Linked DNA regions of Saccharophagus degradans 2-40. The protein of the gene in region 2 interacts with the protein of the main gene of each other region in a pairwise test. Links are inferred from orthologs where the notes say so. Each region holds a gene or a part of one and is shown on either strand. Other genes may lie near its edges. The genes, in order: SDE_RS07405 and tusA.

Evidence for each region.
Region 1: the proteins of tusA (region 2) and SDE_RS07405 interact in binary tests that used the Escherichia coli proteins (3 or more experiments, as listed by UniProt). The link is inferred for Saccharophagus degradans 2-40 from one-to-one orthologs.

The regions. Positions count from the first base shown.
Region 1 is NC_007912.1:1,822,271-1,838,339, reverse strand. Bases 5,033-7,932 are described here. They hold SDE_RS07405 (IscS subfamily cysteine desulfurase), read right to left. Parts: upstream 7,143-7,932; coding sequence 5,922-7,142; downstream 5,033-5,921. Other genes in these bases: trmJ (tRNA (cytosine(32)/uridine(32)-2'-O)-methyltransferase TrmJ), read right to left, coding at 7,784-7,932; iscR (Fe-S cluster assembly transcriptional regulator IscR), read right to left, coding at 7,181-7,675; sufB (Fe-S cluster assembly protein SufB), read right to left, coding at 5,033-5,870. Outside these bases: SDE_RS07440 (SufE family protein), read right to left, coding at 1-38; putative Fe-S cluster assembly protein SufT, read right to left, coding at 56-592; SDE_RS07430 (HesB/IscA family protein), read right to left, coding at 612-962; SDE_RS07425 (aminotransferase class V-fold PLP-dependent enzyme), read right to left, coding at 1,019-2,272; Fe-S cluster assembly protein SufD, read right to left, coding at 2,269-3,588; Fe-S cluster assembly ATPase SufC, read right to left, coding at 3,588-4,337; more of sufB, read right to left, coding at 4,431-5,032; more of trmJ, read right to left, coding at 7,933-8,587; SDE_RS07390 (inositol monophosphatase family protein), read left to right, coding at 8,879-9,682; SDE_RS07385 (PAS domain-containing protein), read right to left, coding at 9,803-11,860; SDE_RS07380 (hypothetical protein), read left to right, coding at 12,053-12,238; protein translocase subunit SecF, read right to left, coding at 12,235-13,188; protein translocase subunit SecD, read right to left, coding at 13,233-15,101; tRNA guanosine(34) transglycosylase Tgt, read right to left, coding at 15,248-16,069. UniProt on the Escherichia coli protein: Master enzyme that delivers sulfur to a number of partners involved in Fe-S cluster assembly, tRNA modification or cofactor biosynthesis. Catalyzes the removal of elemental sulfur from cysteine to produce alanine.
Region 2 is NC_007912.1:1,485,892-1,501,767, reverse strand. Bases 8,903-11,609 are described here. They hold tusA (sulfurtransferase TusA), read right to left. Parts: upstream 10,527-11,609; coding sequence 10,278-10,526; downstream 8,903-10,277. Other genes in these bases: rlmM (23S rRNA (cytidine(2498)-2'-O)-methyltransferase RlmM), read right to left, coding at 11,096-11,609; SDE_RS06055 (antibiotic biosynthesis monooxygenase family protein), read left to right, coding at 10,764-11,045; SDE_RS06065 (hypothetical protein), read left to right, coding at 9,318-10,016; SDE_RS06070 (elongation factor P hydroxylase), read right to left, coding at 8,903-9,113. In the rest of the region: peptide-methionine (R)-S-oxide reductase MsrB, read right to left, coding at 1-384; SDE_RS06105 (pyridoxal phosphate-dependent aminotransferase), read left to right, coding at 599-1,870; SDE_RS06100 (hypothetical protein), read left to right, coding at 1,901-2,362; SDE_RS06095 (EAL domain-containing protein), read left to right, coding at 2,450-4,213; SDE_RS23045 (class I SAM-dependent methyltransferase), read right to left, coding at 4,242-5,204; SDE_RS23040 (ATP-NAD kinase family protein), read right to left, coding at 5,229-6,422; SDE_RS06080 (4-phosphoerythronate dehydrogenase), read right to left, coding at 6,425-7,546; SDE_RS06075 (5'-3' exonuclease), read right to left, coding at 7,592-8,461; more of SDE_RS06070, read right to left, coding at 8,496-8,902; more of rlmM, read right to left, coding at 11,610-12,145; SDE_RS06045 (alpha/beta family hydrolase), read right to left, coding at 12,142-12,798; SDE_RS06040 (YheU family protein), read right to left, coding at 12,788-13,036; SDE_RS06035 (glycine cleavage system protein R), read left to right, coding at 13,231-13,767; SDE_RS06030 (DUF2721 domain-containing protein), read right to left, coding at 13,764-14,246; SDE_RS06025 (ExeA family protein), read left to right, coding at 14,423-15,876. UniProt on the Escherichia coli protein: Sulfur carrier protein involved in sulfur trafficking in the cell. Part of a sulfur-relay system required for 2-thiolation during synthesis of 2-thiouridine of the modified wobble base 5-methylaminomethyl-2-thiouridine (mnm(5)s(2)U) in tRNA.

The DNA.
Region 1 (16,069 bases), 340 kb from region 2 along the record:
GTTGTACCAAAAGGATTGGTTTGAATCGTTTCACTCATAACTATATTTACAACTCTTAGTAAAACATACCCGTTTCTAGCTGGGCTTCTTCCGACATCATATCGCGGTGCCATGGTGGGTCGAACACAAGTTCCACCTCAACTTTTTTAACATTTGGCACAAGCGCCACGCGATGTTTTACATCGCCCACTAACACTGGCCCCATACCGCAGCCTGGTGCTGTTAAGGTCATTTCAATGTGCACCGTGCCTCTTTGCTGGTCGGCTTTCATTTGGTAAATCAAACCCAGCGCGCGTAGGTTTACAGGAATCTCGGGGTCGTAAACAGATTCCAACGCTTCCCACACTTGCTCTTCATTAATTTTTCCATCGCCGGCATCTGCAAAATTTAATTCATATTTAGGCAAACCCAACGCATCTGCATCTGTGCCATCTACACGCAGCATATTACCTTGGTACACCACGGTGTAATTACCACCAAGCGATTGGGTAATAGTAACAAAATTATTCGCTGGAATTGTTATTGGGTCGCCAACCGGTACAAGTCTCGCGGGGCAATCCCGACGAGTTGTCGCCATGCGCTGTTCAGCCATACCTTTTGTACCTTAAACCTTATACGTTAAAACTTTCGCCACAGCCACAAGCTGCTTTGACGTTTGGGTTGTCCATTATTAAGTTGCGATTAATGCCTTCTAGGCGGTAATCCACCACCGTACCTTTAATCGCATCCAATTTGGCTGGGTCAACAAATACGGTTACGTCATTGGGCAATGTAATGGTTATATCGCCGTCTACTGGCGAGTCAATTTCGTCAATTACGTACATAAACCCAGTACAGCCACTTTCTTTTAAACTTAAACGCACAGCGGCCTTACCGCTCTGCTTTAGCTGCTTAGCAAAATGCTCGGCAGCAGCGGGCGTAACTTGAATAGCGTCCGATACACTAAACGTTTCAACACTCATTTTGGCTACCTATATTACAAATTGGTGGAACTACTTGGCTTGCTAAACGCTATACATTACACAAGAAATGTTTTTGCTTTTTCTAGCGCTTCAAACAATCGATCTACATCATTGCGATTGTTGTAAAAAGAAAACGATGCTCGCACAGTGCCCGGTATACCTAAGCGTGCCATTAAAGGCTGAGCACAATGGTGACCTGTGCGCACAGCCACCCCCTGCTGATCGATTAGCATGCCTACATCTGAAGGGTGCGCACCATTTAACAAAAAGCTAAACACGCCGGCAACTTTTGGCGCTGTGCCTACACGAGTTAACCCCGCAAAGCCTTCAGCTTTTTGCCATGCATACTGTAACAAATCATTTTCGTGAGCGACTGCCGCTTCGCGATCAAAACTATTTAAATAATCTACCGCGGCTGCCAACCCAATAGCACCGGCAATATCTGGCGTGCCCGCTTCGTATTTGTAAGGCAATGCATTGTAGGTGGTGCCTTCGAAACTTACTGTCTCGATCATTTCACCACCGCCCTGATACGGCGGCATTGCTTCGAGCAAGTCGCGCTTACCCCACAATACGCCAATACCTGTTGGGCCAAACATTTTGTGGCCAGAAAAAGCGAAAAAGTCGCAGTCTAGCGCCTGTACATCTACAGCCCAATGACCAACCGACTGAGCGCCATCTATAAGTACTTTGGCACCAACTTCGTGGCTTAGTGCCACAATCTCTTCCACTGGGTTTACCGTACCGAGCGCATTAGACACATGCCCTACCGATACAAACTTAACAGGGCCTTCATTACTTACTAACAAGGCTTTAAAAGCATCTAAATCGATTGCGCCGCTATCTGAAACTGGAATAGCTACAACACTTGCGCCTTTTTCTTGCGCTACCATTTGCCACGGCACAATGTTGGAGTGATGCTCTAAATTAGACACCAACACTCGGTCGCCGGCTTCAAGGTTTTGTTTACCCCAAGTAAAGGCCACCAAGTTAATAGCCTCTGTAGTACCGCGAGTCCACAATACCTGCTCGCGACTTGGGCTGTTAATAAACGCCGCCAAAGTATCGCGTGCACCTTCAAAGCCAGCTGTGGCTTTATCACTTAATGCGTGGGCACCGCGGTGTACATTGGAGTTGTAGCCGCGATAATAATCGCTAATAGCATCTATAACCGCATTAGGCTTTTGTGTAGTGGCGGCGTTATCCAAATACACCAACGGGTGACCATTCACCTCTTGATGCAAAATAGGAAAGTCTTCGCGAATTTTTTCTACATCAAACCCTTTCACAGCGTTGCCAGCCTGCATCATGCAATGTGCCTCACTAACGACGGTTCTTTGGCGAAACGATTGGCCAAAATGGGACGCAAATAAGTACCAATTGGCTCTAACGCAACATCGTTAATTAATTCGTTAATAAAACCATAGCTAAGCATTACTTGTGCTTCGTCGAGCGAAATGCCACGCGTGCGCAAATAATTAAGAGATTTCTCATCCAGCTGCGCAATGGTGGCACCGTGTGCACAGCGCACATCGTCGGCATAAATCTCAAGCTCGGGCTTGGTATCTATTTGTGCTTTATCACTGGTTAACAAGTTTTTATTGCTTAATTCAGCCAGCGTTTTTTGCGCATCTGGATGAATATGAATGCGCCCGTTAAATACCGCGTGCGCGCTATCGGCAATAATTCCGCGAAAAGTTTCTTGTGAAGTACAGTGAGGCACGGCGTGTTCTATGCAGGTGTGATAATCAATATGCTGATTGTTTTTTGGCAAATACACCCCATTAATTTTAGAGGTAGAGCCTTCACCTTGATGCTGCACTTCAATATCTACGCGTTTAATTTTGCTGCCAAACGCCATATGAAAACTGTCTAAGTCTGCAGAGCGATCTAAGCGCACAAACACGCCACCAATATGAATGGCATCTTCTTGCTCTTGCTGCAAACGGTAGTGCTGTAAGCGCGCATTTTCGCCTACGTTAAATTCAGAAACACTATGGGTAAAGCTATTTTGGGCTTCGTCGCCACTTACAAACTGCTCGATAACGCAGGCGCTTGCACCTGTTTCTAGGTTTACCAATAAGCGGTGCGGCACAGTAAAGGCAGAGTCTTGCGCAGTGGTCATCCAAACAATGTGGATAGGCTTAGCCACTTGTTGGTTTTTAGCCACATTGATATACACGCCGTCGTTAAGTTGCGCCGTGTTCAAACCAGAAAATTCATATTTAGTACTATTAACTAGCTGCCCAAGCTGTTCGTTAATGGCTTTTTTCTGCGCATCGCTAGCATTGGAAAATAGCGTTAACTCTAAACCCGCAACATTGGCGCGCGCTAAATCGTCGGATAAACTGGCAACAAATTGGCCATTCACGAAAACAAGTTTAACAGCCTCTAAACCGGCAATGGTTAAATGCTGCGGCAACGCTTCTGGCGCCGCCCCAATATTGGCTGCGCGCAAGTAATCGCCCTGCTCTAGCGCACGCAAATTGGTGTACTTCCAGTTTTCCGTTTTACGGGTAGGAAAACGGTGACCAAGCCAAGCTTGTTTACCTTGCTGTGTTTTATCTTGCAACCATGTAAGCGGTGAAGCAGCTATGGCCGCAGCGTTTGCTATAAAATCTGACATTAAGCAACCTCGTTTTCTAACCAGCCGTAACCCTTCTCTTCTAACTCTAGGGCCAGTGATTTATCGCCAGACTTAACAATTTTGCCGTCGGCCAATACGTGTACGAAATCTGGCTCAATGTAGTCGAGCAAACGTTGGTAGTGGGTTACAACAATAAAAGAGCGGTCGGGGCTGCGCAGTGCGTTTACACCTTTAGCTACAACTTGTAGGGCGTCGATATCTAAGCCTGAGTCTGTTTCATCAAGAATGCATAGCTTGGGCTGCAACAACATCATTTGCATTAATTCGTTGCGCTTTTTCTCACCACCAGAAAAGCCCTCGTTAACGCCGCGCTTTAAAAACTCTTGCTTTAAGTCAACTTCTTGACAGCGCGCACGCGCTTCTTTTAAGAAAGAAACCGAATCGTAGGCAGGCAAACCTTGGTGCGCGCGAACAGCATCTACAGATGCCTTAAGGAATTCCATATTACTTACACCAGGAATTTCCACTGGGTATTGAAAGGCTAAAAATAAACCTTCGCGAGCGCGCTCTTCGGTTTCCCAATCGAGTAGGTTTTTACCGTCGAACAATACTTCGCCGTCAGTTACTTCGTAACCTTCACGGCCAGACAGTACATTGCCTAATGTACTTTTACCTGCACCGTTAGGGCCCATAATCGCGTGAACTTCGCCAGGTTTAATTTCTAGGTTCAACCCTTTAAGGATGTCTTTTTCCTCTACGCGAGCATGTAAGTTTTTGATAGACAGCATGTGTGACTCTCCGGTACTAATATGGCCCTTGCGCCAATGGCAAGGGCGACGAGATTTAAGGGGAAGTGTAAAAATGAATATCGCGCGGGTAAATTAACCTACCGAACCTTCTAAACTCACTTCTAATAGCTTGCCGGCTTCTACCGCAAACTCCATGGGTAACTCTTTAAAAACTTCTTTACAGAAACCGTTAACAATCATAGACACAGCTTTTTCTGCATCGATGCCGCGCTGCTGGCAAAGATAAAGTTGATCTTCACTCACCTTAGAGGTGGTGGCTTCATGCTCTACCACAGCGCTTGGGTTTTTACTTTCGATATAAGGAAAGGTGTGCGCTGCGCATTTATCGCCAATAAGCAATGAGTCGCACTGGGTGTAGTTTCTGGCACCGGTAGCGCCTGGGTTCATGCGCACCAAACCGCGATAAGCATTAGAGCTTTTACCTGCAGAAATACCCTTAGAGATAATGGTTGAGCGCGTATTTTTACCCAAGTGGATCATCTTTGTGCCGGTATCGGCCTGCTGATGATTGTTGGTAAGTGCTACAGAGTAAAACTCACCTACGCTGTTATCGCCTTTTAATACACAGCTTGGGTACTTCCACGTTACGGCAGAACCGGTTTCTACTTGTGTCCAAGAAATATGAGCGTTGGTGTGAGCAATGCCGCGCTTGGTTACAAAGTTGTATATGCCGCCTTTGCCTTCGGCATCACCTGGGTACCAGTTTTGTACCGTGGAATATTTGATTTTGGCGTTATCTAACGCAACCAACTCAACAACCGCTGCGTGCAATTGGTTTTCGTCGCGCATTGGCGCAGTACAGCCTTCCAAATAGCTTACGTGGCTGCCTTCATCGGCAATAATAAGTGTGCGCTCGAACTGACCGGTTTTAGATTCGTTAATACGGAAGTAAGTAGACAGCTCCATTGGGCAGCGTACGCCTTTTGGAATGTACACAAACGAACCATCACTAAACACTGCACAGTTTAATGCTGCGTAGTAGTTATCTTTTTGCGGTACAACACTGCCAAGGTACTTTTTAACCAGCTCTGGGTATTCGTGTACAGCCTCAGAAATTGGGCAAAAAATAACACCGGCCTCAAACAGTTTTTTGCGGAAGGTTGTGCCCACAGATACAGAGTCGAATACGGCGTCTACCGCTACACCCGCAAGCATTTCTTGCTCGTGCAGTGGAATGCCTAATTTCTCGTAAGTGCGCAAAAGCTCTGGGTCTACTTCGTCTAAGCTTTTTGGCTTGTCGGCCATGCTTTTAGGCGCGGAATAGTAAGAGATTTCGTCGAAATCAATTTTCGGGTAGCTTACGTGCGCCCAATCTGGCTCGTCCATTTCACGCCAAGCACGGTAGGCTTTTAATCGCCACTCCAACAGCCACTCTGGCTCGTTCTTTTTGTTGGAGATAAATGCAATGACTTCTTCATTTAACCCTGGTGGCAAGGTATCCGATTCAACATCGGTGATAAACCCTGCGGCATAATCTTTTCTGATTAAATGGTCGAGTTGTTCCTGAGACATATAAGAAACCCGTAATTACGTGTAATTTCTAAACGGCTTTTGTAAAGCTATTTAGGCGTATCTCACCGGTGGTGATTTACGTAGGCTGGTAACTGCTGCAGTAATTTTATCTGCAGCCATTTTCACTTCTGTTTCGGTGGTGTACCTACCCAAGCTAATGCGTAAAGAGCTGTGGGCTAACTCGCTTGGTACACCTATAGCGCTAAGCACATAGGATGGCTCCAAGCTGGCGGAGGTGCACGCCGAACCGGTAGAAAGCGCTATATCGCGCAGAGACATAAGTAGCGTCTCGCCTTCTACATCGGCAAAACTAATATTTAAATTGCCAGGTACGCGCTGCTCTTTAGAGCCATTTAATTGCCAACATGTAAGCTGCTGCAGTTGGCTTAAAAATAAATCGCGCAATGCTAAAAGCTGCTTGCTCTCTGCAACCATTTCTTGCTTGGCAATGGCGGCAGCTTTGCCTAAGCCAACAATTTGGTGCGTAGGTAGCGTACCAGATCGCATACCACGCTCGTGGCCACCACCGTGAATTTGTGCCGCTATATTTACATCTGGTGAACGCCTAACGTAAAGCGCGCCGATACCTTTAGGGCCATACATTTTGTGGGCAGAAATCGACAGTAAATCGATACACATACTGGCCACATCTATTTCTACTTTGCCTGCACTTTGTGCTGCATCCACATGAAATAAAACACCGCTGTCGCGACAGTTTTTACCAATACCGGCAATTTCGTTTATTACGCCAATTTCGTTGTTTACATGCATAATGGAAACAAGGCGCGTTTGCGGGCGCATGGCTTCTGCCACTTGTGCTGCGCGAATTACACCATCTGCGGGTGGTGTTAAATAAGTCACTTCACAGCCTCTACGCTGCAGTTCTGCGCAGGTATCCAATACTGCTTTGTGCTCGATGGCGCTAGTAACTATATGCGGCACAGTATGATGTGGCACTACATGATGCGTCACAGTCGAAGATGCTTGCTCTTCATTTTGCAGTAACGCTTCTAACGCGCCTTTTATAGCCAAGTTGTTTGATTCTGTGGCGCCACTTGTCCAAACAATTTCGCGCGTGTCGCAACCAATAAGTTTGGCAACATCGCCACGCGCAATTTCTACGGCCTCTTCTGCCTGCCAACCAATTAAGTGCGAGCGCGATGCGGGGTTACCAAAATTACCATCGCGGGTTAGGCAGCCAATCATTGCTTCGGCGACTCGCTCATCCACAGGTGTGGTGGCGGCGTAATCGAAATACATGGGTTTTTGCATCATGGGCTGTTTTACTTAGTCTTCGTCTTGCAGGTGGTTTAATCTATATTCGCAGTGGTAATAACGTCATCGGGCTTGGCATCTAAGCCGGCTTTTTCACGCATGTTTTGGCGATTCGCCACCGATTTAACATCTTGCCGCGCCAATAGGTCGGCCAAGCTAATACCACTTAAAAAAGTGTGAATTTGATCGCTCAGGTCGCTCCAAAGGTAATGGGTTAAACACACTTCCCCTTGCTGACAATTGCCCTGCCCACCACAGTTAGTGGCATCGACGCTTTCATTCACGGCATCGATAATTTGCGCTACGTGCACGTCTGCAGCCGAGCGATTAAGCTTATAGCCGCCACCAGGCCCTCGCACAGAGGTTACCAGTGTACTTTGTCGCAATTTGGCGAACAGCTGCTCTAAATAAGACAGCGATATTTGCTGGCGACGAGATATATCTGCCAAGCTGACAGGGCCAGACTGGGCATGCAGCGCTAAATCTAGCATCGCCGTTACGGCGTATCGGCCTTTCGTTGTTAGTCGCATAAGCTACCGAAGGTTAAACTTTGTGTGCATTATCGAATAACCTAGCATTTCAATCAAGTATATAACCTACTGTTTTAGTAGGTTTTAGCCTTATGGCCCCTTCTGGTATTACTTCTCACCCTTTAATTTGGCAATCTCTTCATTTAGGGCCTCTATTTTGTTACCTGAATGGTAAATCTGGTTCTGAATAGATGTGAGCATACCGCGCAGAATGCTAATTTCCATTTCATCCATACGTATACGGTTAAACATACGTCGAATGCGGGTAACGGTTTGGCGTGGGTTGGATAGATCTAAGAAATCCAGCTTTGCCAACGTTTCCTCCAAGTGCGCGTAGTAGTACTCCATATCTTGCTGCTTGGCAGGCGGCACATCCCAATCGTCAAAATGAATGGGCTTACCCTCTTTTTCGGCCAAATGCGTCATGCGAATCTCGTAGCACAACACCTGAATAGCAGCCGCAATGTTTAGCGAGCTGTAATCTGGGTTTGACGGAATATGCACGTGATAATGGCACTTTTGCAGCTCTTCGTTTGTTAACCCGCGGTCTTCGCGACCAAACACAATTGCCACTTCGCCCTTACCGGCCTCTGCCCAAGCTTTATCGCCACACTCCCGCGGGGTAAGCAATGGCCAAGGAATTCTGCGCTCACGCGCGCTGGTGCCAACAACCAAGGTGCAATCAGCTATCGCTTCATCTAGGCTACCCACCACCACTGCATCATCTAGCACATCCGTTGCACTCGCAGCGCGCCATACTGCCTTTTCCGCGGGGTATTGCTTAGGGTCTACCAAATACAGTTTACCCAGCCCCATGTTTTTCATAGCTCGCGCGGCGCCGCCAATATTACCGGGGTGTGTAGTGTTTACCATTACGATTCGAATGCGATTGAAATTGTCGTGCTCTGCCATGCGTGTTACTCAATTCTGTGTTTACGGCCTACAACGCCTGCGGGTCCTTGCTGGCCAAAACTGTTGGCCGCGCTGCTCAAAAGGCGCGCAGTTTAACAGACACTGACTGCAAACGCCTACGCCAATTGCTATTAAAGCTAGGCAGATGTTGCTATAATGCGCGCCCTGTTTTGCGATGGCAGTGCTCATCGCTTGTTCTATACCAATTTGAATCCCGCTACCGCATCCTTTGCTGCCCACCGTGGCCGCCAATATTGATGCGACCTTAGCCCTTGGCCAGTGAGACATACCATGGAACCCATGTTAACAATTGCGCTTAAAGCAGCGCGTAAAGCCGCCGAACTAATTGAACGCTCTTTCGAGCGCGTTGACCTAGTGAATATAGAAGAAAAAGGTCGCAACGATTTCGTCAGCGATGTAGATCGTCAAGCCGAGCGGGAAATCATCTATCTTCTTAGCAAATCCTACCCCGACCACAAGTTTCTCGGTGAAGAATCCGGCCAATCTGGTGCCAAAGAAAGCGAATACGAGTGGATTATCGACCCACTAGATGGCACCACTAACTTTTTACACGGTGTACCGCACTTCTCTGTATCTATTGCCTGCAAATACCGCGGCCAAATAGAACACGCAGTAATTGTAGACCCAATGCGTCGCGAAGAATTTACTGCCAGCCGCGGTAAAGGCGCCATGCTAAATGGCCGCCGCTTGCGTGTAACCAACCGTCGCAACATGGATGGCGCACTTATTGGCACCGGCATTCCGTTCAACGGCTATTCGCTTGAAAATATCGACTCTTACCTTGCTTGCGTAAAAGAGATTGCAGGCCAAACAGCTGGCATTCGTCGCCAAGGTTCCGCAGCATTAGATTTGGCCTATGTGGCCGCCGGCCGCTTTGACGGCTTCTGGGAAATGAATTTAAACCAGTGGGATATTGCTGCAGGTGTACTTTTAGTAAAAGAAACCGGCGGATTAATTTCTGACTTTAAAGGCGGCAACACCTTTTTAGAAAGCGGCCATGTAGTGTGCGGTACACCCAAAGTATTTAAAGGCTTGCTACAAGTAGTTGGCAAGCATATGGGTAATGTGAAGTAGTACTTAAGCGCCAGCAGTAAAAACTAAAAAGGCTTGTCGCTAGTACGACAAGCCTTTTTATTGGCCATTAACATTGTAACTAAAAGCCACCAGCCACCTAAAACGCTATTAAAACCCTACCTAGAAAGCTTCGTCCGCTATCAGCTCGTTTATAGCATCTATTAGCAACGCCAAGTTTAGCGGCTTAGTTAAATACACATCAAACCCAGAAGCCATACCCTTTTCTATATCGTGACTCATAGCATTGGCAGATAGCGCAATAACAGGAATTTTTTGGGTGGCAGGATCTTTGCGCAATACATTTAGTGCCTCGTACCCATTTATACCCGGCATGTTTATATCCAGAATAATTAAATCGGGATGCTGGGTACGCGCCATAAAAATACCGCGCAAGGCCTCCTCGACTACCTCTAAATGCAGAACAGGAAAACGTGATAGAACCTGACGCATCAAGCGCTGGTTGGGCGGGTTATCTTCGATATAAAGAATATTTTTGCGCTCAGCAACGCGTAGTGTAGGTAGCTCACCCTGCTCGGCTTGTACTGCCGTTGCCACGTCGGCCGCTTCGCCTAGGTATTCGCCAATTGCAGACTCAGAGTATAGCGGCAGCTGCACCCAAAACTTGCTGCCCTTGCCTTCATCGCTAGAAAACCCGAGCTCGCCGCCCATTTGCTCCACAAGCTGGCGTGTAATTACCAAGCCCACACCGCTACCTTCAATTTCGCCCCGCTCGGCCCCCAATCTATTGAAGGGCTGGAACATATATTTTTGTTGCTTTAGCGGAATACCAAAGCCTGTGTCTTGTACGCTGACCCGCAAATGCCCTTCTTCGGTCTCCGAAAAAACGATATCTACTCGGCCATCCTTGCGGTTGTATTTAATAGCATTCGAAATTAAGTTAATAAATACTTGCTTTAAACGTACCGAGTCGGCACGCACGCTGGCATTGCCTAGCTCGAAATTATGGACGTTTATTTCTACGCGATTTTTAACCGCCAGTGGCCGCATAAGAGGAATACATTCATCCACTAATCGCATGGGGTTTAACTGCTCGAGCTCGAAATCCATTTTACCGGCTTCAATTTTGGCGAGATCCAACACGTCGCCAATTAACTCCAACAAATGCTTGCCGGCCTTTTCTATTTCGCCAATATTTTCTCGCTGCGCTGGGTTAAGGTTTTTGTCCAACTCAAACAGCTGTGCAAACCCTAAAATTGCGTTGAGAGGAGTGCGCAATTCGTGACTCATGCTGGAAAGAAATTCAGACTTAGCTTTATTGGCTTTCTCAGCTAGTTCCTTAGCCTTTACCACTTTCTCTTCAGCCTGCTTAAGCTGAGTAATATCCATATTGGTGCCAGACATACGTAAAGGCTGGCCAGCCGCATCAAAGGCCAACTGACCGCGACCACGTATCCAACGCCAATTGCCGTTTTTGCCTTTTATGCGATACTCAACATCAAACGGGCCTTCGCCCTTGATATGCTTTTCTAAGGTTCTATCGAATAACTCACCATCTTCAGGGTGCATGCGGTCGCGCCACGCCTGCACTTTATCCACTCCTTGGTTGAGCTCGTCATCGTGCTGATCGTACCCTAGCAGCTCCCAGCAGCGGTTGGAGAACTGGAAGCCCCCGTGGTCTGCCGACCACTCCCAAATGCCGTCATTCGATGACTGAATAATTCGCGCATGGCGCGCTTCACTAATAAGCAACGCCTGCTCAGTCTGCTTTTGCTTGGTGACATCAAATACCACGCCAGACATAAACGATACTCGGCCCTGAGAATCGCGCACATTATCTACGCGCACCTCAGCCCAAATATATCCACCTTTCTTTTTGCGGATACGGAACACCAATTCGCCCGACCCGACGCCCTTTAACTCTCCCAGAACAAAATTGTTAACCTTCGCGCGATCATCTGTGTGCACATACTCCATAAACTGACCCGGGCTAGAGATGTGCTCCATATCGGTTTCGCCATACCCCAGATAGGCCCAAAATCCACCGTTCCAATCCATTTTGCGGTTTTTAAAGTCCCAGTCCACAAAACCATAGCCGTGACTACCGCGAAATATCCGTTCGTACCTTTGCCGAACCTCTTGCATAGCCCGTAAACGCGCCCCAAGTGACGATCGCTGCTGCCGCTTGCGGCTTGTTATTACTTCGCTGAGCCAACCCATAAATTACCGTATGCATCAATTCGCTTAAAAGCTATAAAAAATAACTATTTAGACTATTAAAGGATATTACCTAGGGAAAAGGAGAACCAAGTCTATACTGAAGGGAAGAGCTGTGACAATGCTAGCGGCGGCTACATGGCGTATCCGCAAACTCAATAGAAGCAGCAAAGCCGCAAGAGGTAGGAGATCGGCATGAACTTTATAGCATCCACAACCCAATCCATTAGAGATACATTCACCCTTATTGGCGATATGTATTTAACCGAACGCTGCCACAAATTTAGTGGCAACCACCAGTTAGATGGCGCCTATATTAAAACCCATGCCGACGGCAAACAAAGCCGCCAACACAAGCGTAATTTAAAACACCCCTGTTAGGGCAGCTCGTCGAGCTCTTCACCCTCTTTCACAACAGGGATTAAATCTTCGCGGTCTATATGCATCGCCATTAGAATATTGGCAGAAACATAAATAGACGAATAAGTACCAATCACAACACCCACAATTAATGCTAAGGCGAAATTGTGGATCATCTCGCCACCCACAAAGAACAGCGCCAATAACACTAGCAAAGTGGTTAACGAGGTAATCATTGTGCGGCCAAGGGTTTGCGTTAAAGAGATGTTAATCACCTCCTCTGAATCGCCCTTACGAATTAAACGGAAGTTTTCGCGAATTCGGTCTGCCACAACAATGGTATCGTTAAGCGAGTAACCTATTACCGCAAGCACCGCCGCCAGCACGGTAAGATCGAAAGTAAGCTGAAAAAACGAAAACACACCCAGCACAATTATCACATCGTGGATTAACGCTGCCACAGCACCAACAGAAAATTTAAATTGGAAGCGCACCGCAACGTACGCCATTACTACCGCTAGCGCCAACAACATACCCATGCCGCCGCTATTTGCCAACTCTTCGCCTACCTGTGCACCCACAACATCTGTGCGCAGCAGCTCTATTTCTTCGCTAGATTTACTTTCAAGTAATTCCAGCACCACTTCGCCAATAGAAACAATTTCTTGTGGCTTAGACGGATCTGCACTGGGAGGTACAGATTGCTGCAGGCTCATTAACACATTCGTGTCAGACCCGTAGTTCACCACTACAGCACCGGTATAACCGGCCTCTTCTAAAGTTGCTCGAATTGCGTTCAAGTCGGCGGCTGTTTCGTACTTATATTCCAGCTGTGTACCACCAGTGAAATCCAAGCCAAAGTTAAGCCCCTGCACTGTTAAAGAAACAATGGAGCCAACCAACAATAATATAGAGAACACCGCAGCTAATTTACGCTGCCCCATAAAGTTAAGAATTTTTTCTGGAGTCATTATTTCAACGCCTTGTATTACTCGTTTTATACGAAGTAAGAATTTTATATCCAGAGTTTTTTAACATTGCGACCGCCAAACGCTAAATTAACTAGCGCGCGCGTGCCCACAATGGCAGTAAACATGGAAGTGATAATACCTATAGCTAAAGTAACCGCGAAACCTTTAACCGGCCCAGAACCAATGGCGTACAAAATAATGGCAACAATGAATGTTGTTAAGTTCGCATCCAAAATGGTTGAAAATGCAGAATCGTAACCGCTGTTAATGGCCGTTTGCGACGAAGAACCTGCTTTAAGCTCCTCTTTTATTCGCGAGAAAATAAGCACGTTTGCATCCACCGCCATACCTACAGTAAGCACAATACCGGCAATACCAGGCAAGGTAAGCGTAGCGCCAAACATAGACATAACGGCCACAAGCACCATTAAGTTAACCGCAAGCGCCAAGTTGGCAAAAAAGCCAAACACTTTGTAGAACACCATCATAAAGATAAGCACTAGCACCAAACCTAGCTGTACCGATTTAACACCCAGGTCGATATTCTCTTGCCCCAACGAAGCGCCAATGGTGCGCTCTTCTACGAATGACATAGGGGCAGCCAACGCACCAGCGCGAATATACAACGCCAATTCCGATGCTTCTTCTGGTGAATCTAAACCGGTAATTTGGAATCGCTTGCTCAGCGCTTCGTTAATATTCGCCAAGCTAACCATTTTAGGGTTGGGTACTTGCTCTGTAACAATTACAGTTTCACCCGCTTCGTTAACTTCTTCTCGTACTTTGGTATCGTATTCAATTAATACAATCGCCATACTCTCATTTACGTGCTTACGGGTTTTACGGTGCATTAATCCTGCACCCTTGCTGTCTAGCGATATGCTCACCATGGGCGAGTTTGATTGATCATCAAACCCTGGGGTTGCGCCAGTTACGTTTTGCCCAGTTACAAACGGGCGCTTTTCTAACCAAGCACCACCATATCGCGCTTGTTTTATCTCATCGCGAAACTCAAAATGCTCTTTTTGCGAAGCTAAACCATCTTTAGGTGCCTCTAAGCGAAATTCTAGGTTAGCGGTTTTGCCTAAGATCTTTTTAGCGCGTGCGGTATCTTGAATACCTGGCAACTGCACCACAATACGGTTGCGACCTTGCGTTTGCACCAGCGGCTCAGAAACACCAATTTCGTTCACACGGTTACGCAACGTGGTTAAGTTTTGCTGCACTGCGTGCTTTTCTTTTTCGCGAATGTAAGCGTCACTCGGAACAGCAGTAACAATATACTTGCCGCCCCTTTCTGTTCTTTTCGTTTCTAATTCACTTAATTCTTTTTTCAGCAGCAAGAGTACATCTGTACGTAAATCATCTGAATCGGCAGTAATTACAATCTCACCATCGGTTAAACGAGTACTTACACCGTACAATTTTTCTTTGCGTATTAAGCCGCTAATGTCATCTTCGAAGCCTTCCATTTCTTTAGCTAATACAGATTCTGTATCCACCTCTAACAAGAAATGCACACCGCCCGCCAAATCCAAGCCCAAACTCATTGGGCCTGCGCCCAAGTCAACCAGCCATTGCGGTGTGGTTGGCGCTAGGTTAAAGGCCACTACGTAGTTTTCTTGGCTTAAAGCACGCTGCACAATGGTACGCGCGCGAAGCTGATCATCTTGCGTAGCAAAGCGAATAAGTGCAGATTTTTCGCCGGCTTCGGCGCCAAAATACTGAATGCCGTTTTCTTCAAGCGCTTTGGTAGCAGTATTGAGTGCGTTAGCATCTACCTCTACACCAGAGCGGATACCGGAAATTTGTATAGCGGGGTCGGGAACGTAAATATTAGGCAACGAATAGAGAAACCCAATAACCACGACAGCTAGGATGAGCAAATATTTCCAAAGCGGGTAGCGATTCATGACTGGTCCTAATGCGGCCAAATGGCCTTCAGTTCTTATAAAAATAACGTGAATGTTAGCGGCTTCTTCCGAGCCGGCTAAAAGTATAAAGCGGCGGGATTATACAGCTTAATAAGGGTGCCTGCCGCCCAATTCAAGGCTTAGCCTTAGCTTTGCGTCGCAATTGCAGGCCGCTCTTTACCTTGACGAGCATAAAAATGGCTTACATATTGCGCCAACTCGCCCTTCCCTATAGCTGCACGCAACTCACTCATTACGGTTTGATAATGGCGTAAATTGTGGATTGTATTCAGCTGGGCACCTAAAATTTCGCCACATTTATCTAAATGATGTAAGTACGCGCGGCTAAAGTTTTGGCAGGTGTAGCAATCGCAGGTTGGGTCCAGCGGGCCGGTATCGTGCCTGTGCTTCGCGTTGCGTATTTTTACCACACCAGCCTGAGTAAACAAGTGACCATTGCGCGCATTGCGTGTAGGCATCACACAATCGAACATATCTATACCGCGGCAAACACCTTCAACTAAATCTTCTGGCTTACCCACACCCATTAGGTAGCGCGGCTTATCGGCTGGCATCTCGGTTTTTAAGTGATTCAAAATGCGCAACATATCTTCTTTGGGCTCGCCCACTGAAAGCCCACCAATGGCATAGCCATCAAAGCCAATTTCGGTTAACCCTTTGAGGGATTCGGAACGCAAGCTCTCATGCATACCGCCCTGCACAATACCAAATAAAGCCGATGGGTTATCGCCGTGGGCATCTTTACTGCGCTTAGCCCAGCGTAAAGAGAGCTCCATAGACACTCGCGCCTCGTGCACGGTTGCTGGGTACGGCGTGCACTCATCGAATATCATTACAATATCTGAGCCCAAATCGCGCTGCACTTGCATAGCCTTTTCTGGGTCTAGGAATACTTCACTGCCGTCAATTGGCGAGCGAAACTTCACGCCCTCTTCGCTAATTTTGCG
Region 2 (15,876 bases):
CAGTTGGATAGAGGCAGAGTTGATGCAATACCTTAACCCTGTGGGCTTAGGGCCATCTGGAAACACGTGCCCCAAATGGCAGCCGCAATTGTGGCAAACCACTTCGACGCGAACCATGCCGTGGCTAGTGTCTTTAATCTCACCTACCGCATCGCCTTTTATAGGCTGAAAGAAGCTCGGCCAACCCGACCCCGAGTCGTATTTGGTTGCAGATTCAAACAGTGGCTCGGCACAACAGCGGCACAGATATGTGCCCGGCTCTTTGCTATCACAGTACTCACCGGTAAAGGGTCGCTCTGTACCTTTTTCACGGCATATACGAAATTGCTCTGCATCGAGCTTATCACGCCAGTATTCATCGTCTTTTTTTGTGAGATCCGACATAATTTATCCTTTTAAACAAAATCTTATAGCAATTTGAAAGCGGCTTAGTTATAACTCTGGGTTAAACAGCTCTGTTACCTCAATGCCCATGCTAACCTGTTATACGAACAAAACGTAAGTGCAGATCGCGTTAAAGTATTTTGAGCGTTCACGTGTTACTCCGTGCTGTAAACAAAGCAAACCAATTTTTACGTAAATAACGTTAGGCGAGAAAATGACACTGCCGAAAGACCCCGAGTCGTCCACGGTTAAACCGGTGAAAAAGGACAAGCGCAAAAACATCATTAAATCTGAAAAGCTACTAGGCGTATGCTACGACATTCGCGGCCCAGTGCTTGAGCACGCCAACCGCCTTGAAGAAGAAGGCCACCGCATATTGAAGTTAAACATTGGCAACCCAGCACCTTTTGGTTTTGAAGCGCCAGATGAAATTATCACCGATGTGGTTTATAACATTCGCGAGGCGCAGGGCTATACCGCATCGCGCGGCTTGTTCCCCGCACGCAAAGCCATCATGCACGAGTGCCAACGCCAGGAAATACCCAACGTAGAAATAGAAGATATCTTCTTGGGCAACGGCGTATCAGAACTTATTGTTATGGCCAACCAGGCCCTGCTTAACAATGGTGATGAAGTACTTGTTCCCTCACCAGACTACCCTCTGTGGACCGCCGCTGTGAACCTCGCTGGGGGCAAAGCAGTGCACTACATGTGCGACGAGCAGTCGGACTGGTTCCCCGATATAGATGATATGCGCAGTAAAATAACCAGCCGCACACGTGCAATAGTGGTTATAAACCCAAACAACCCTACCGGCGCGGTATACAGCCAAGAGCTGTTAGAGCAAATTGTAGCGCTTGCACGCGAGCATCAACTGGTGATTTTCGCCGACGAAATTTACAGCAAGATTCTGTACGATGACGCCGAATTTGTGCCCATGGGGCGCATCGCAAAAGATGTGCTGTGCGTAACCTTTAACGGCTTGTCTAAATCTTACCGACTGGCGGGTTTCCGCTCGGGTTGGATAATTCTAAGTGGTGCCAAGCACTTGGCAAAAGACTATATTCGCGGCATAGATATGCTGGCCTCTATGCGCCTGTGTGCCAACGTTCCCGCTATGCTGGCAGTGCAAACAGCGCTTGGCGGCTACCAAAGTATTAATGAGCTAATCCTGCCGGGCGGACGTTTGCTTGAGCAGCGCGACGCGGCCATTGAAGAGCTAGCAAAAATACCAGGAGTAAGCTGTGTGGTGCCCAAAGGGGCAATATACCTGTTCCCTAAAATTGATCGCACCATGTACGACTTTGATGACGACCAACAGTTAATATTAGATTTTCTAATTCAAGAGAAAATTCTGTTGGTGCAAGGTACTGCCTTCAACTGGAAGCAACCGGACCACTTTAGAATTGTGTTTCTACCGCAAGCAGACCAATTGCGTCAGGCGATTATTAAGTTTGGCGAGTTTTTGCAGCAATACCGCATTTAACCCCTGCCAATACCCAATTGAAGCTAATCGATGACTGATATTGACGACCTACACGTAGAAGACTTTTGTAAAGATACCGCCAAAATACTTTTGGCGCTTTACAAGCGGTTTCCACAAAAAACTACCCTCTATGTGGAAGACATAAGCGGGCCAGACTCACCAGACGAGTTCGGCCTGCACAGCCCGCGCTTTAACGCCTGCTTTAACACCATGCTGTGGCTGGCAGAAAATGACTACCTTAGCTACAGCCAAACCATAAAGCAGGAGGCGCTTGAAAGCGTTGTGCTAAGCCATCGAGCTTTTACCTTTTTATCTAGCTGGCAAGAAGCAGCGCCTATTGCTAGCGGCACTGCGCTAGAGCTACCCAGTGGCTCCCCTGTATTACCCTTAACGCGTGTAGAACACCTGCGCAAAACCCTTTTAAACGCTACATCCACTCAGCTTAAACTATTGGTTTTAGGCTATATGCAACAGTCGCGAGACTACCAGTAAGCGGCCGATGTGTGCTGAGGTTGCTAAGCACACCAAAAGCATCATAATAGGTACTACTTAACTCTTTGACTATAACTGGATTAAACATTGAGCAACGAAGCGCTATACATTGTCATTGCCCTACTTGCAGCATTTGCTAGCTTAATGGCGTATATGCTTTTCACTAAAAAAGCACCGGAAGACAACCAGCCCATTACAGATACAACCGACCCTTTTGCGCTGTACCTAGGCAACGCGGTGTGTGGCGCGGTAGTGCTAGATGCCTCGCTTAAAATAGCTCAAATAAACACCGTGCTTTGCGAGTATTTGGGGCTCACCCCAGCAGCAGTAATAGGCACACTGTTTAGCAAACATATTGCCAGCGCCGATCAAGCCATATGGCAGGAGCTTACGGCCCATTCGGATGCTTCGGGTAGCACAGCTCAAATTGCGCTGCTGACAGCAAACAACAAACAAATTCAAGGCAAACTAAGCCTACAAGCCATACCCGCCAATCAAGAACTATTGGTTACGTTCGAGAATCAACACCAATTATTGCAATACGCAACCGAAATAGAATACAGAAAAACGCACGACGAACTCACAGGCCTTAACAACCGCAAAGCATTAGAGGCCTACCTAAACAAAACCTTCGAAAGCCAATCTCTTTTTTCTAAGCCCATTGCTATGATCTACATTAATGTGGATCAACTTAAAGTTGTAAACGATACCTGTGGCCATATTGCAGGTGACGAGCTGTTAAAACAACTTGTACACATTCTTAAAAACACAGATGTAACCTACGATTATTTAGCCCGTGTTGGCGGCGACGAGTTCGCATTAATTAAAGAAGACGCCACCATCGAGCAAGCTGAAGAAGTTGCCGAAATAATTCGCAGCACAGTAGAAGACATAAGCTTTAGCTGGGATGATAAAAACTTTCGCCAAAGCTTAAGTATTGGCGTTGCGTTATCCTCCCCACGTTTATGTACTATTACCGAAATTATTGGCGCTGCCGATGCAGCGTGCGAACAAGCAAAAGTAGCCGGTAAAAACCGGGTGCATGTCCATAAAGATACACGCGCGGCTTCAGAAGATAGCCGCCATCAAATGCGTTGGGTTAGTCGCATTCAACAAGCTTTTATTGAAGATCGCTTCGAGTTATTTTTTCAACCAATTGTTGCCTTACACCACAGCGATCAATACGTACACTACGAACTACTTATCCGCTATCGCGATGAGAACAACCGGTTTGTATCGCCCAACGCTTTTTTACCCGCGGCAGAAAAGTACGGTTTATCCACGCAAATTGATTTATGGGTGCTCACCACCGCGCTCGACTTTCTGGCGTCGAACCCTGAGCACACCTATAAATTACAATGCTGCTCTATTAATTTATCTGCTCACTCTCTTTCTAGCCACCAAACGCGCAGCGCTATTGCTCAACTAATTATTGGCTGTGGCTTTCCGCCTGAAAAAGTCTGCTTCGAAATTACAGAAACCAGCGCAATTAAAAACTTAGATGAAGCAACGGCGTTTATTGAAGAAATGAAGCTAATTGGCTGCCGGTTTGCTCTAGACGATTTTGGTACGGGCTTTTCATCCCTAGGCTATTTAAAAAGTTTGAATGTAGACTATTTAAAGATAGACGGTGCATTTATACGTAATATTGTGCACGACAAGATAGATCACGCTATGGTGACGGCTGTCGCCAGCATTGGCAAAGAAATGAATATTGCCACCATCGCTGAATTTGTAGAGAACGAAGAAATTAAATCAACACTGTCGCAAATGGCAGTAGATTACGGTCAAGGTTTTGGTTTTGCCAAACCCATGCCGTTAAACGATGCCGTAGCCTATTACAACAAATAAACAATGCCACTCTCTGCGCTAGGCGCGCTTAAGCTACGCGCCTATATGCAAGTATTTTAAGCGCACCGTGATCTGGGCTAGATTCGGCAAAATCTTCACAGGCTGCCATTTTTTGCTCCAGTTCAAACTTCCCTTCCTGCGCACAAACATCTTCGCTTAGTACCGTTTCAATTTCTTTATGGAACGCAGTAAAGCTTATTTCTGGCGAGTTCAAACACAGCAATGCATGGCCGCCCACCTCAACTAAATCGGTAAGCTTGCGCACCACTTTGGCGTAATCTTTTGTGGCAATAAAACTGCCCTTTTGAAAACTGGGCGGGTCGACAATAACCACATCGTATGGCCCTAACTTACGCAGTTTGCCCCAGGACTTAAATATATTGTGCGGCAAAAATTTTACTGCTTGGGTATCGAGTTTATTGATGTGATGGTTTTTTCTACCCACGTCTAGCGAGCGGCGACTCATATCAATATTCACCACCGAATCTGCCCCTGCAGCCATGGCCACTACCGAAAATGCGCAGGTGTAGCTAAACATATTTAATACACGCTTATTGCTGGCAGTTTTCTCTAGCCACTTTCGCGCAGGCTCGATATCTAAAAAGAAACCTAAGTTTTGCTGATTAAAATTAAGAGCAAACTGTAAATTGCCTCGCTTCGCGGTGCCCTCTTCGGGCATAGCACCAATAATTACCTGCCACGGTGCTCCATCTAGATAGCGGCGCTGTACTAGCAGAGTCGAGTCGTGGGCGCCGGTGGCAAACATATGGGCCACCAACAAATCAAAAAGCCCTTGCTCGGTTTCTTCGTTGGTTGGGGCGTACAGTGTCGCTACCCACAAGCCGTCGAAGTAATCTATTGCGCACCAGTGTAAATCCTCATAGCAACCGCCTCGTCCGTGAAAAATCCGAAAGCTATCACCACTCGCATAGCGGTTTGCCGCATGGTGTAGCGCTACGTGTACGGGTGTAAAATCGATGGGAAAATTCATAATTAGTCTTATTAGTATTGCTATCTATGCGCCTTCAGCGCGATAGAGAATATTATCTTGGTAGCCGGTCACCACAGAAAACAAACCGCTCCATTGGCGATTAAGTGCGCTGTTTCCCGTATCTAAAATTAACGGGCGCCCTTCTAACGCTTTAAGCTTGGCTTTGGTGGCTATTGGCCAAAGGTGCTCGCGCCCAATTTTTTGCAATATATCCGCCCGTAATTGTTGGTTGCCTCGGCCCAACAAATGGCCCTGCCCACCAATGGCGGTTAATACCAAATTAACCTGTGCGCTGGCGCCACATCGCTGACGATGCTCATCTATAAGCTGTGCCAATTGGTTGGCGTTTACATCTTGCGCTAATGGCTCAAGCCCTAAGGTTACATCCACCCCCAACAGGGTTGAGGGCAAACCTAGTTCCTGTTGCACAAACTGCGTTGTGGAGCCAGGTGCAAAAATGGTTAGCACCTGCTCTTCACCTAGGTCGTCGAACTGCGCCTCTAAGCGCTCTTTTATTTCGTTTGCTATATCTAATAGCACCAGCTCTTCTACTTCTACACCGCCTTGTTTTACATGCTGCACAAACTCAGCGGCGCTGGGTACGCGCATACTACCGTAATAGCGGCTGCGCACAATGCCCTGCCTAAACGCGGCTTCGTCTATATCTCTTACTTCCTGCTCGTGCACTGCTGTTAACTCGCCAGCAACCATACCGCACACCACTTGAGCAGTAGCGGTAGGGTGAATACCGTACACACCGGAGTGCATTTTTACACCAGAGGGAACGCCTATCGCCAACTGAGGTTGCGGACTCTCGCACCCCACAACACTGCACACATCGCGCGCGGTGCCGTCGCCCCCTACAAACACAAGCAGATCCAACTTTGCCGCGCACAGGGCCAACACTCCCGCTTGAGTATCCTTTGCGCTTGTCACGCTGGGCACGGGAAAGTCGATTACCTCTGCCTGTAAGCCTGCACGCGCGACGGCATCGGCCCCCATACTGGCGGGGACAGTAACAATACGCAGTTTATTGGCAATGGGCTGCAAGCCTTGCAAGAACTGATGAGCGCGCTCAAAAGCGCGTAGAGGTAAGTGCCCACTTGCGGCAGAAGCTTGTATTTCTGGGGCGTCGCTACCTTTAAAGCCTGCCTCACCGCCAACACCTGCTAGCGGATTAATAACAAAACCCAATGTAAACGTTGGAAGCGAAGACATAACTACTTTGCCACCACACCGTAACCGAGCGATTGCAGCAAAGGCATTAATTTGGGAGGCGCGGCTTCAATTTGGTAATGGGAAAATTCTCGGCGTTTGCGGTATTGCTTACGCAACATATCAAAGCTTGCCGGTAGGCCCTGTACCGCCTGACGCAATAGGGCATCGTCGTCCCTTACGTCGTAGGTGGCGAGTACCGCATCGGCAAAGCTCGTTACATTAATGGTTTCTTTATCTTTGGCAACATACGCCTCAATCGCTCGGCGTGTATCTTCTGGGTGTTCGCCGTGGGCAAGCAGGTAATCGATAAGCGCGCGATGAATCATCAGCGAGCCATTAATTCGCCCCTCGTAAGAGTAACCTGCTATGTGAGTACTTCCTAACGCGACAGCATCGAGCAACTCTACCAATATATCTGGCTCACTTTCCCATACATCCAGCACCACGGTTAGGTCGTTATGGGTGTTTAAGTACTGCAGCAAAGCGCGGTTGTCTATTACCCCACCGCGCCCCGCGTTGAGCAGCGTGGCACCGCTTTTGAGGTGATTAAACACATCGGTGTTAAACATGTGCTCTGTAGGCGCTGGGCCTGAGCGAGTGAGCGGGGTGTGGCAGCAAATTAAGTCGCAGTCGTATATGGCTTCAAACGGCTGCAAATGCGGAATTGTTGATGTATCTAGAAAAGGGTCTACGCCAATACAGTCGTACCCCAAGGCGCTAAGCGTGCGATACACGCGGCTGCCCACATTACCGCAGCCCACAACCGCCACTTTAAAATCTTTCGATGGCGAATCTTGCAGTAACCCCAGTACTGCCATGGCACTTAGTGCGTATTGCACCACCCCGCCAGCATTGCAGCCTGGCGCACTGGAGTAGGCGATGTCGCGCTCGTCGAGGTAAGCCTTGTCGAGATGATCGGTGCCGATGGTACAGGTACCAACGAACTGCACCTTCGAGCCCTCTAATAGCGCGGCATTTACAGGCGTGACTGAGCGCACCAATAGAATATCGGCATTTTTCACATCTGCGGGGGTTATTTCGCGCCCGGGTCGCAATAGAATTTCACCAATAGGCTCAAACAGCTCATTGACGAAGGGGATATTCTCATCGGCCACTATTTTCATGTTTATACTGTCTTCTAGCTCTATCTATATATTCAAAAACCGGTTTTATACTTCCGCAAAACTGGGTGGAAAACCCAGTGAGGCGGCCAATTGCCTTAATTGCGCGCGTTTAACCTGTGCGCGAGCGAGGCTAAACCTGCGACCAAGCGGAGCCTTGCAATCGATGCGGGCAAGCTGATAAGCCATATCTACTTGATCTTGGTAAGCCTCAAGCTTTGCCGCGAGGGACTTTGCCCCCCGTATAGGCAAATTTGCCACGGCGGGAATATTGCTGCGCACCTCTGCCCAACTAGGCATATGGGTAAGCAGCTGCGCCGCCGTTTTCACCCCCACACCGGGCACCCCGGGAATGTCGTCTCCTACATCCCCCACAAGGGCGAGCAAGTCTACCACTTGTTCAGGCCAAACCCCGAGTTTCTCGTGTATTTGTGCCCTTTTCATGGGTATTCCGTCGGGGTAATCCCATAATTGAGCCGTTTCGCAGCCAATTAGCTGACTCAAATCCTTATCTCGGCTCAACACACATACTTCTAACCCCTTGCTGGCCGCTCGCACCGCAAGCGTGCCCAGCAGATCATCGGCCTCATGGGTGGCTGAGGCATAGCAAGGAATGCCAAGCGCCTCGGTAACCTGCCTGCTAGCCGCCAGTTGAAACGCTAGCAAGTCGTCGGGTAGCACACGACTACATTTATAATCGGGGTAAATATCGTTGCGAAAACACGTGGTTAGGCTCTCGTCAAAGCAAGCGGCAATATAACTGGGGTTCAAATCGGCTAGCATGCGCTTTAACCAGTTGGCATAGCCGTACACCCCTGCGGTAGGGTTGCCCTCTTCCGACCACCAATTATCTGGCAGGGCAAAATAGTATTTAAAGAAGTAGATAGAGACATCAATTAGGTAAACGCGCTGAGACATGGTTGTGGCCTAGGGAATGCTGCGCAAACGCTTGCTAGAGCGCGTCAATAACGTAATGCGCGGGGTTGAGTGTGTGCGACTGGCCGAAAGCCTGCTCTAGCGCTTCGACGAACATAGCGGGCCTCGACGGTAAACCTTCGCGACAAAACACTTGGGCTTGATCACAAATGGCTTGTTTAAAAGCCCCACTCGGCCCAAGGCCCTGGGCTAAGTTATCTGCGCTCACTCGAAACGGCTGCCCTGCTGCCACGGAGAAAATCCACTCCAAGGCTTGCGGTCGCACTTCTACCCGTTCAAATTCTTTTTGCTGGTCTTCGCTGCGGCCGTCTGGCGCATACCAGTAGCCATAATCTTCTAACTTTCTACGCTCTGCCCCAGCCACACACCAATGGGCCACTTCGTGTAATGCACTGGCGAAGTAGTCGTGGCTAAAAATAATCTTTGCGGGTTGAGATGGCGTTGCCGGAGAGTACAAAGGCTCTTGGCCGTGGGCAATAAGTTGGGTATTAAACGGCTCGAAGAATACAGCGTGAAAAACAGAAATAAGTTGCTCTAATTCTATCGGCAAAGCCATAGACGCACACACAGAGCTTGCACTGGCCGCAGAGGATTGACTGCAAGGGCTAGATGCCGGGGGAACAATTGCGTGCATAGGTGCTCTAAATATTTGTGGGGGCAAATTTTAACACACTCTTAGCTCCCCTAAAAAGGGTTAATATTCGATCAAATGTTTTTTTAATACCAGCTATTGTGTTATGAAATAACTATCTATACTGTATGTAGTGACGGTATTAAAAACACCGCTCTGTCCTAAACGATTTTCTCGACTTTCGGGATTTCAATTGGAGGTGGAACTATGAAAACCTCGAACAAAGGTCAAAACACGGATAACGTGATCGATCTTTTCTCTAGACGTCCGTACTCTTCTCTTAAAGATTCACGCTTTATTCGCCTTGCCCCTGAACTAGACGGCTTAGAAATGCTTTACTCCAATGAATCCAGTGGAGATAAATTATTTAGCCTAAAAGTTTTATGCTGGGCACTGCGAGCAAACGGGGAAGTAGTAGGCTTGGTACCTTGGCTTGACGATATTATCGCTTGCACAGATATCGCAGACCCACTAAACGGCACTTGGGAAGGTTATTACGACCCGGGTATTGATGAATTATTTTTCGAGCCACCCATTCATAAAATAGTAGAAGTAGAAACCGCGGCGGAATATTACGAATACCAATGCGAAAGCGAAAAAGACATAGTGCAAGAAATACCCGATTTAATAGGGACTCATGCTGTGTTGTCCGATAAAGGCTTTAAATCGTTGTCTTTGCAGGAAGTAGTGAGCTGGCGGCTACATGCCGACGGTACTATTTTAGGCATGCTTGTCGATGATAAAAAAATTGAAAGCACACCTATTTTGCCTGGCGATGAATGTTTATACCCTGCCCAAATCGAAACTAATTTTAGGTATTTTTTCCAACATCATATTGCCAACAAAATTAAATCGAGAGACCCAGAAGCATTGGCAGCAATATCGATGCTTGTAGAGGAATCTTAATTTATACCTAGCAACTGTTTCACCCGATGCTCCTAGAGCATCGGCAAACGCTACCCGTTGCACCTGCTAACGTATAGTTACGTTTAGCAACATATAGCAGGCACAAGCATAAACCTGCTTTTCAAATGCTGCATCCCACTTGTAGCAGCATACTCTTTTCGCCTTTTGTTGCGCTAATGGCTACAAAATAAGGCTTCGTTCCCTCTTAAAAAATCAACCTTTCTCAACGAAGCAAAACGTTTTGCTGCCGGCAATACTGGCTTACCCTTTGCGAATGTAATAAATATATAATTCGTCTTCGTGGGCGCTAGCCAACAAAGGGTGACCTAGAAACTGACAGAACTTAGGGATATCTCTCTGGGTTGATGGGTCTGTTGCTTCAACGCGTATCACATCGCCAACATCTGCATCGCGCACTGCGGTGTGCAGCAGCATAACAGGCTCTGGGCAAGTTAAACCTTTGGTATCCAAATGATGCTTAACATCGTTGATATCTATATTAGCTGTCATGCGTTAATACTACTCGCTGCAATAATTTTTTGCGTATCAAACAAAAGCCAAACACCGTAAAGGCACATACATCGCACTTTTTAGATACCTCTCGTTTAAATAATCCGCTTGGCTAGTACGCGGTGGCTAAGCTGTATGTTTTGAATTACACTCTATGCTATGCCACACGCCACGTAAAAGTAAATTCACACAGGCCTGTGGTTTATATTTTCACTCAACACATCAAAAGACACAATCATGATTCAGGTATTAATTGAACGCCATATAGCCGATGGAATGCTATCTACTTACGAAGATAGTTCGCGTCACGCACTGCAAAAAACCTACGCGGTGCCAGGCTTTATTTCTGCAGAAGCCTTTACCGATGTGCACGATCCAAACCACAAGTTTGTTTTAAGTAAATGGCGCACGGCGCAAGACTGGCACCGCTGGGCACAAAGCGAAGAGCGTCTGGAGTTAATTAACCTTATTTCCCCTGTTTTAACTCAGCCAGAAAAAGTAACGTTAATAGAAAACTAGGCGCGTTAAAAACAAAGTAACTAATGCAGCGCCCTAAATAATTGGCGCTGCTAAAACAGCACCAAATGCCCAGTTACCTCTTCTCTATCGTGGTAGAGCTGCTTGAACTTCAAGGTATATTCTATACCTGCGTTATCCAATGCTAGAGTAATAATTTCGCTGCACAGTTGCAGTTCTATATAACGCTTTTTCATCGGTAATTTTAAATTAAACACAGCCTCTTTAAACCACTTGTTCTCAGCCCAGCGTGTTATTAGCTCAGCCACGCGCGCGGGTTTATCGGCAATATCGCTTACCAACCAATGTACAGCTCGCTCTGGGGCAAAGCGAAAAGCATCTTCCATTCGATGAGTTACTTGCCCGCTAGCCATAATATTTTCTGCCATGGGGCCGTTATCTACCGCTTCCACAAACATACTTTTGTTTACTAGCTGCCATGTCCACCCGCCAGGGGCTGCGCCGAGATCGACTGCGCGCATAGATGGCGCTATGCGTTGGTCCCATTGTTCGCGGGGTATAAATTGATGCCACGCCTCTTCTAGTTTGAGTGTTGCACGGCTAGGCGCGTCTTTGGGGGCGCGCAACCGAGGAATCCCCCCTACCCACAAAGAACCGTTGCTTTGTGGAAAATACCCAATACAGGCCTGCTCGCCCGAGAAAAATAATACCTGCCCAACCCAATCGCTTTTAGCATTAAACGCACCCGCTTTTTTAAACACGGTGCGCATATGATTAGTCACTCCGCGTGTAAGCGCCACTAGGGCCTTGCCATCGTTGGTATCCAGCGTAATGGGTTCGAGCTTAGCGAGCGGAGGCAGCGCCTGTGCAGATGCCATTAATGGTGAGGCTCTGTCTTCTTTCGGCAAATCGCTGGCAATAGCCGGGGTTACAAACCAGTGCCGCACAAACACTAAATCGTCGAAACGAATGGCTTCAAACAGTGCGGTTGCACTATCTAGATCTGGCAATACAAATTCTACATAACCTGTATCTGCGTTGGTTTTTACATAACCGGCAATACCTGCGTAAGCTGCACAATCAGTTATTTCTGCGGCCACTTCTTTTTCGAAACCTTGGCGGCAAAGGCAGATTAGTATCATGATAAATTCTCGTTTACGTTCTTTATAAATTGTGCGGCTTGCTCGGCGGCGTCGGTAATACACTGCGCCTGCGTTAAACCAGAGGCTTTGAGGGGCTTAAAGTCATGATCGGCGGTTTGCAGCCAATGCACATTCACGGAAGCAGCAAGTGCGTAGGTTTGAACATCTTCAGGTTTGCCAAACGGGTCGCGCGTGCCTTGTATTATTTGGACTGGCACATTTAAATCGGCCAAGTGATCCACTCGGTTACCTGCGGGTTTACCTGGGGCGTGAAATGGGTAACCAAACCCTAATGCGCCAAGCACAGGCTGCTGCGCTGCGGTCATAGTGCCAATACGTCCTCCCATAGATTTACCACCTATAAAAAGAGGACAATCTAAATGGCGAGTAACTAGCTGTATTTGTTCGCGGAAAAAGTCGATAAGCGTATCGGCTTTCGGTGCCGGCCGTTTACTGCCCCCGATGCGGCGCTGTGCCATGTAGGGAAACTCAAACCGCACAACGCTAACACCCTGTTGCACTAGCTCGCGCGCTAACACTTCCATAAACGGTGAATCCATTGGCGCACCAGCCCCATGTGCCAATAGCAATACTGGCGCCTGTGGCTGTGCGGCATTCACCAAAAAACGTTCAGGCAGGGGGTTAATAATCATCGACTTGGCGGGGCTTTTCCATTTTTAAGTAATCTTCCTTACTCATTAAGCTTACCGATTCCGTTTCTGTATCAAAAACGATCAAAATAGAGCCTGCAATCACTTTTGGCCACAGCTGCTCCACTTTCTCTTCTAAACTGTATTCATGTTCTCCGTAATCTGTGCCTTCGCGATTAATAAACGACTCTATTACCGAGCGCAGCACTTCCTGAGTTAAGCGTTCAGGAGGAATTATCATAAAGGAGACCCAAATTGCGAATGAAGGATTGCAATATACGTTGTCGCACCGCCCGCCTCAAGCAAAGGCGACAATCTCTGGCCCTCTAAATAGGTAAACACAGTGCTAGCAGAGTTTAGCGACTTAGTATTAAGATAAAACCAAATCGCGCCACCAAATGCGCACAGAATAACCAATAAGTTTCGAGGGACGCTATGTTAACCAACCTAATACTGACCGTGATTAGCCCAGATAAACCCGGCGTCGTTGAAGCGATAGCTAAATGCGTATCGGAAAAAGACGGCAACTGGCTAGAAAGCCGCTTTGCACACTTAGCGGGCAAATTTGCCGGTGTAGTAAAAGTGCAAATCGCCGACGATAAACAAGCCGACCTCACCGCAGCCCTTAATGCGCTAGCCACCAAAGGTATTCGCGTTGAGACTGAAACGCTTGTAGATACTGTTAAAACAGAAAAAGCCCCAACACAAAGCGCCAGCTTTCACGCTGTAGGCCCAGACAGACAAGGCATTGTACGCGAAATATCGCAGGCCTTTGTGGAATACAATATCAATATTGAAGAGATAAGCACCCAACTTTCGTCTATGCCCTACAGTGGTGAGCCAATTTTTGAAGCAGAGGGTGAAATTACCGTACCTACCGGTGTAGATTTAAATGTGCTTCACGAAAAGCTCGCCCGCATTGCCGACCAGCTAGGTATTGATATTAGCCTAGAAACAGATGCAATAGTCTAAACCACCGGGGGAGATTCATCATCTCTCTCGCGGTTTTCTGTGCCGCCGCTTGGCCGCTGCCCCGCACCAACTTGTGCTGCAACCTCTTCACTAGCCACTACCGCAAGCATATTTTCTATTTCCATATTAATAGCTTGAGTAGAAATATGAACTTCGTACAGCGAGCACAGAAGTGAAACCAGTAAAAATAATAAGCTGCAGCCAAACAAAAGTTTTCCCCCCACCACCCAATCTAAATACAGGGCAAACATCGACAGGGTACACATCACAAACGACAACACGCCAAACACCTGCATGGAACGAATTACCTGCAAGCGTATTCTAAAGTTGTTCACCTGCCGCCGAATAAGGTCTTTAGATACATCGCCAGACCGACTAAATTGTCGAATAACATTGGTTAGTGTCACAAACCGGTTGGTATATGCCAACATTAGCAGCGAAATGGCAGGGAATAACAAACTGGGTGTAGCAATCGACATATCCAATTTAACGGGTCTCCACGCGAAAATGTTACACTTGGCCGAATTCAGAGTATGATTCTGCCTCGGCGCTGAAAATAGGCGCAAGCATAGGATACAAACTATAGCCGCTCGCCGCCCTAGGCGCGACACATGCAGAATAATAAACCCAACGCACGATTGTTTTAGAGCAGACTATGTACCAAACCTACTTTGGGCTAAAAGAACACGCCTTTACCATTGCCGTCGATCCTCGCTACCTCTACATGAGCCGCCAGCATCAGGAGGCGCTTGCACACTTGTTGTACGGCGTTCAGGGCGGTGGGTTTGTTTTACTTTCTGGCGAGGTGGGTACAGGTAAAACCACAATCATTAAGCGCCTACTAGAGCAGCTACCCGAAAACACAGACATAGCCATTATTCTTAACCCTATGTCTAACGTGGTTGAGCTATTAACAACTATTTGTGAGGAGTTTCAGCTTTCTTACATAGGCGACGAACAAGGTGTTAAAACGCTAACCGACACCTTGCACCACTTTTTACTTACAAACCACAGCCAAGGTCGCAATACTGTTTTGCTGGTGGATGAAGCACAACTTCTAGCCCCAGAAGTGCTCGAACAATTGCGCCTGCTAACTAACCTAGAAACCAATGCCAAAAAACTGCTACAAATAGTATTGGTGGGCCAACCAGAATTAAACACCCTGCTCTCGCAACCGCGATTAAGGCAGCTTTCCCAGCGAATTACTGCGCGCTTTCACCTAAAGCCCCTATCGCTGGAAGAAACCCACGCCTATATTCATCACCGCTTAGATGTGGCAGGCATGCCCAGTGATCGCAACCCCTTTACCCCGCGAGCAATAAAACGCATTCATCACTTTACCGGCGGTATCCCGCGCAGAATAAATGTGTTGTGTGAAAGGCTATTGATAGGTGCCTATGGCCACAACAAGCCCAAAATAGATAACCAAATTTTAAAACTTGCCGAAAGCGAAGTTATCGATAACCTGGGCGAACCCAAACCAAGCACGCCACCCACCACGTGGATTATAGCGGCTGGCGTAGGCGCGGTGAGTGTAACCCTAACTGCATTTTTTATGTGGCTGTACGCAAGCACTGGCAATCCTGCCCCTGTTGCACAAGTAGTGCAAGCCGCACCAGCCACTGCCACTGCGCCTACTATTGCACCTATAACCACATCGGTGCCGCAGCCAGAATCACAAACATCAACGCCGACTATTGCTGAAGCAAACAATATTGTTATTACTTCGCCCGCAGCACAAACAGACCATTTAATTGCTAACGCGTTAAGCGCTCAAACACGCTTGCTTGAATATTTAAATATAGAAATAAGTAGCGATAATCACCCCTGCTGGCAAGAAGACAGCCAAATACAATGCAATAAAGTAAAAATTGATAGCTGGGACGAGTTGCGAGAAATAAATCGCCCTGCCGTACTTACCCTCACCACGCCGGATAAATTTCGCGCCTATACCGTACTTATTGGGATTAACGCCACCGATGCGCGAGTACTTAGCGGGGAAAACGACCAACAAACAACCAAAGTTGTTGCCCTTAGTGAACTGGGCCCGGCTTGGAGCGGAGAAATCTTTTACCTTTGGCACCCCCCCAAAGGGTTTACAGAAGCTTT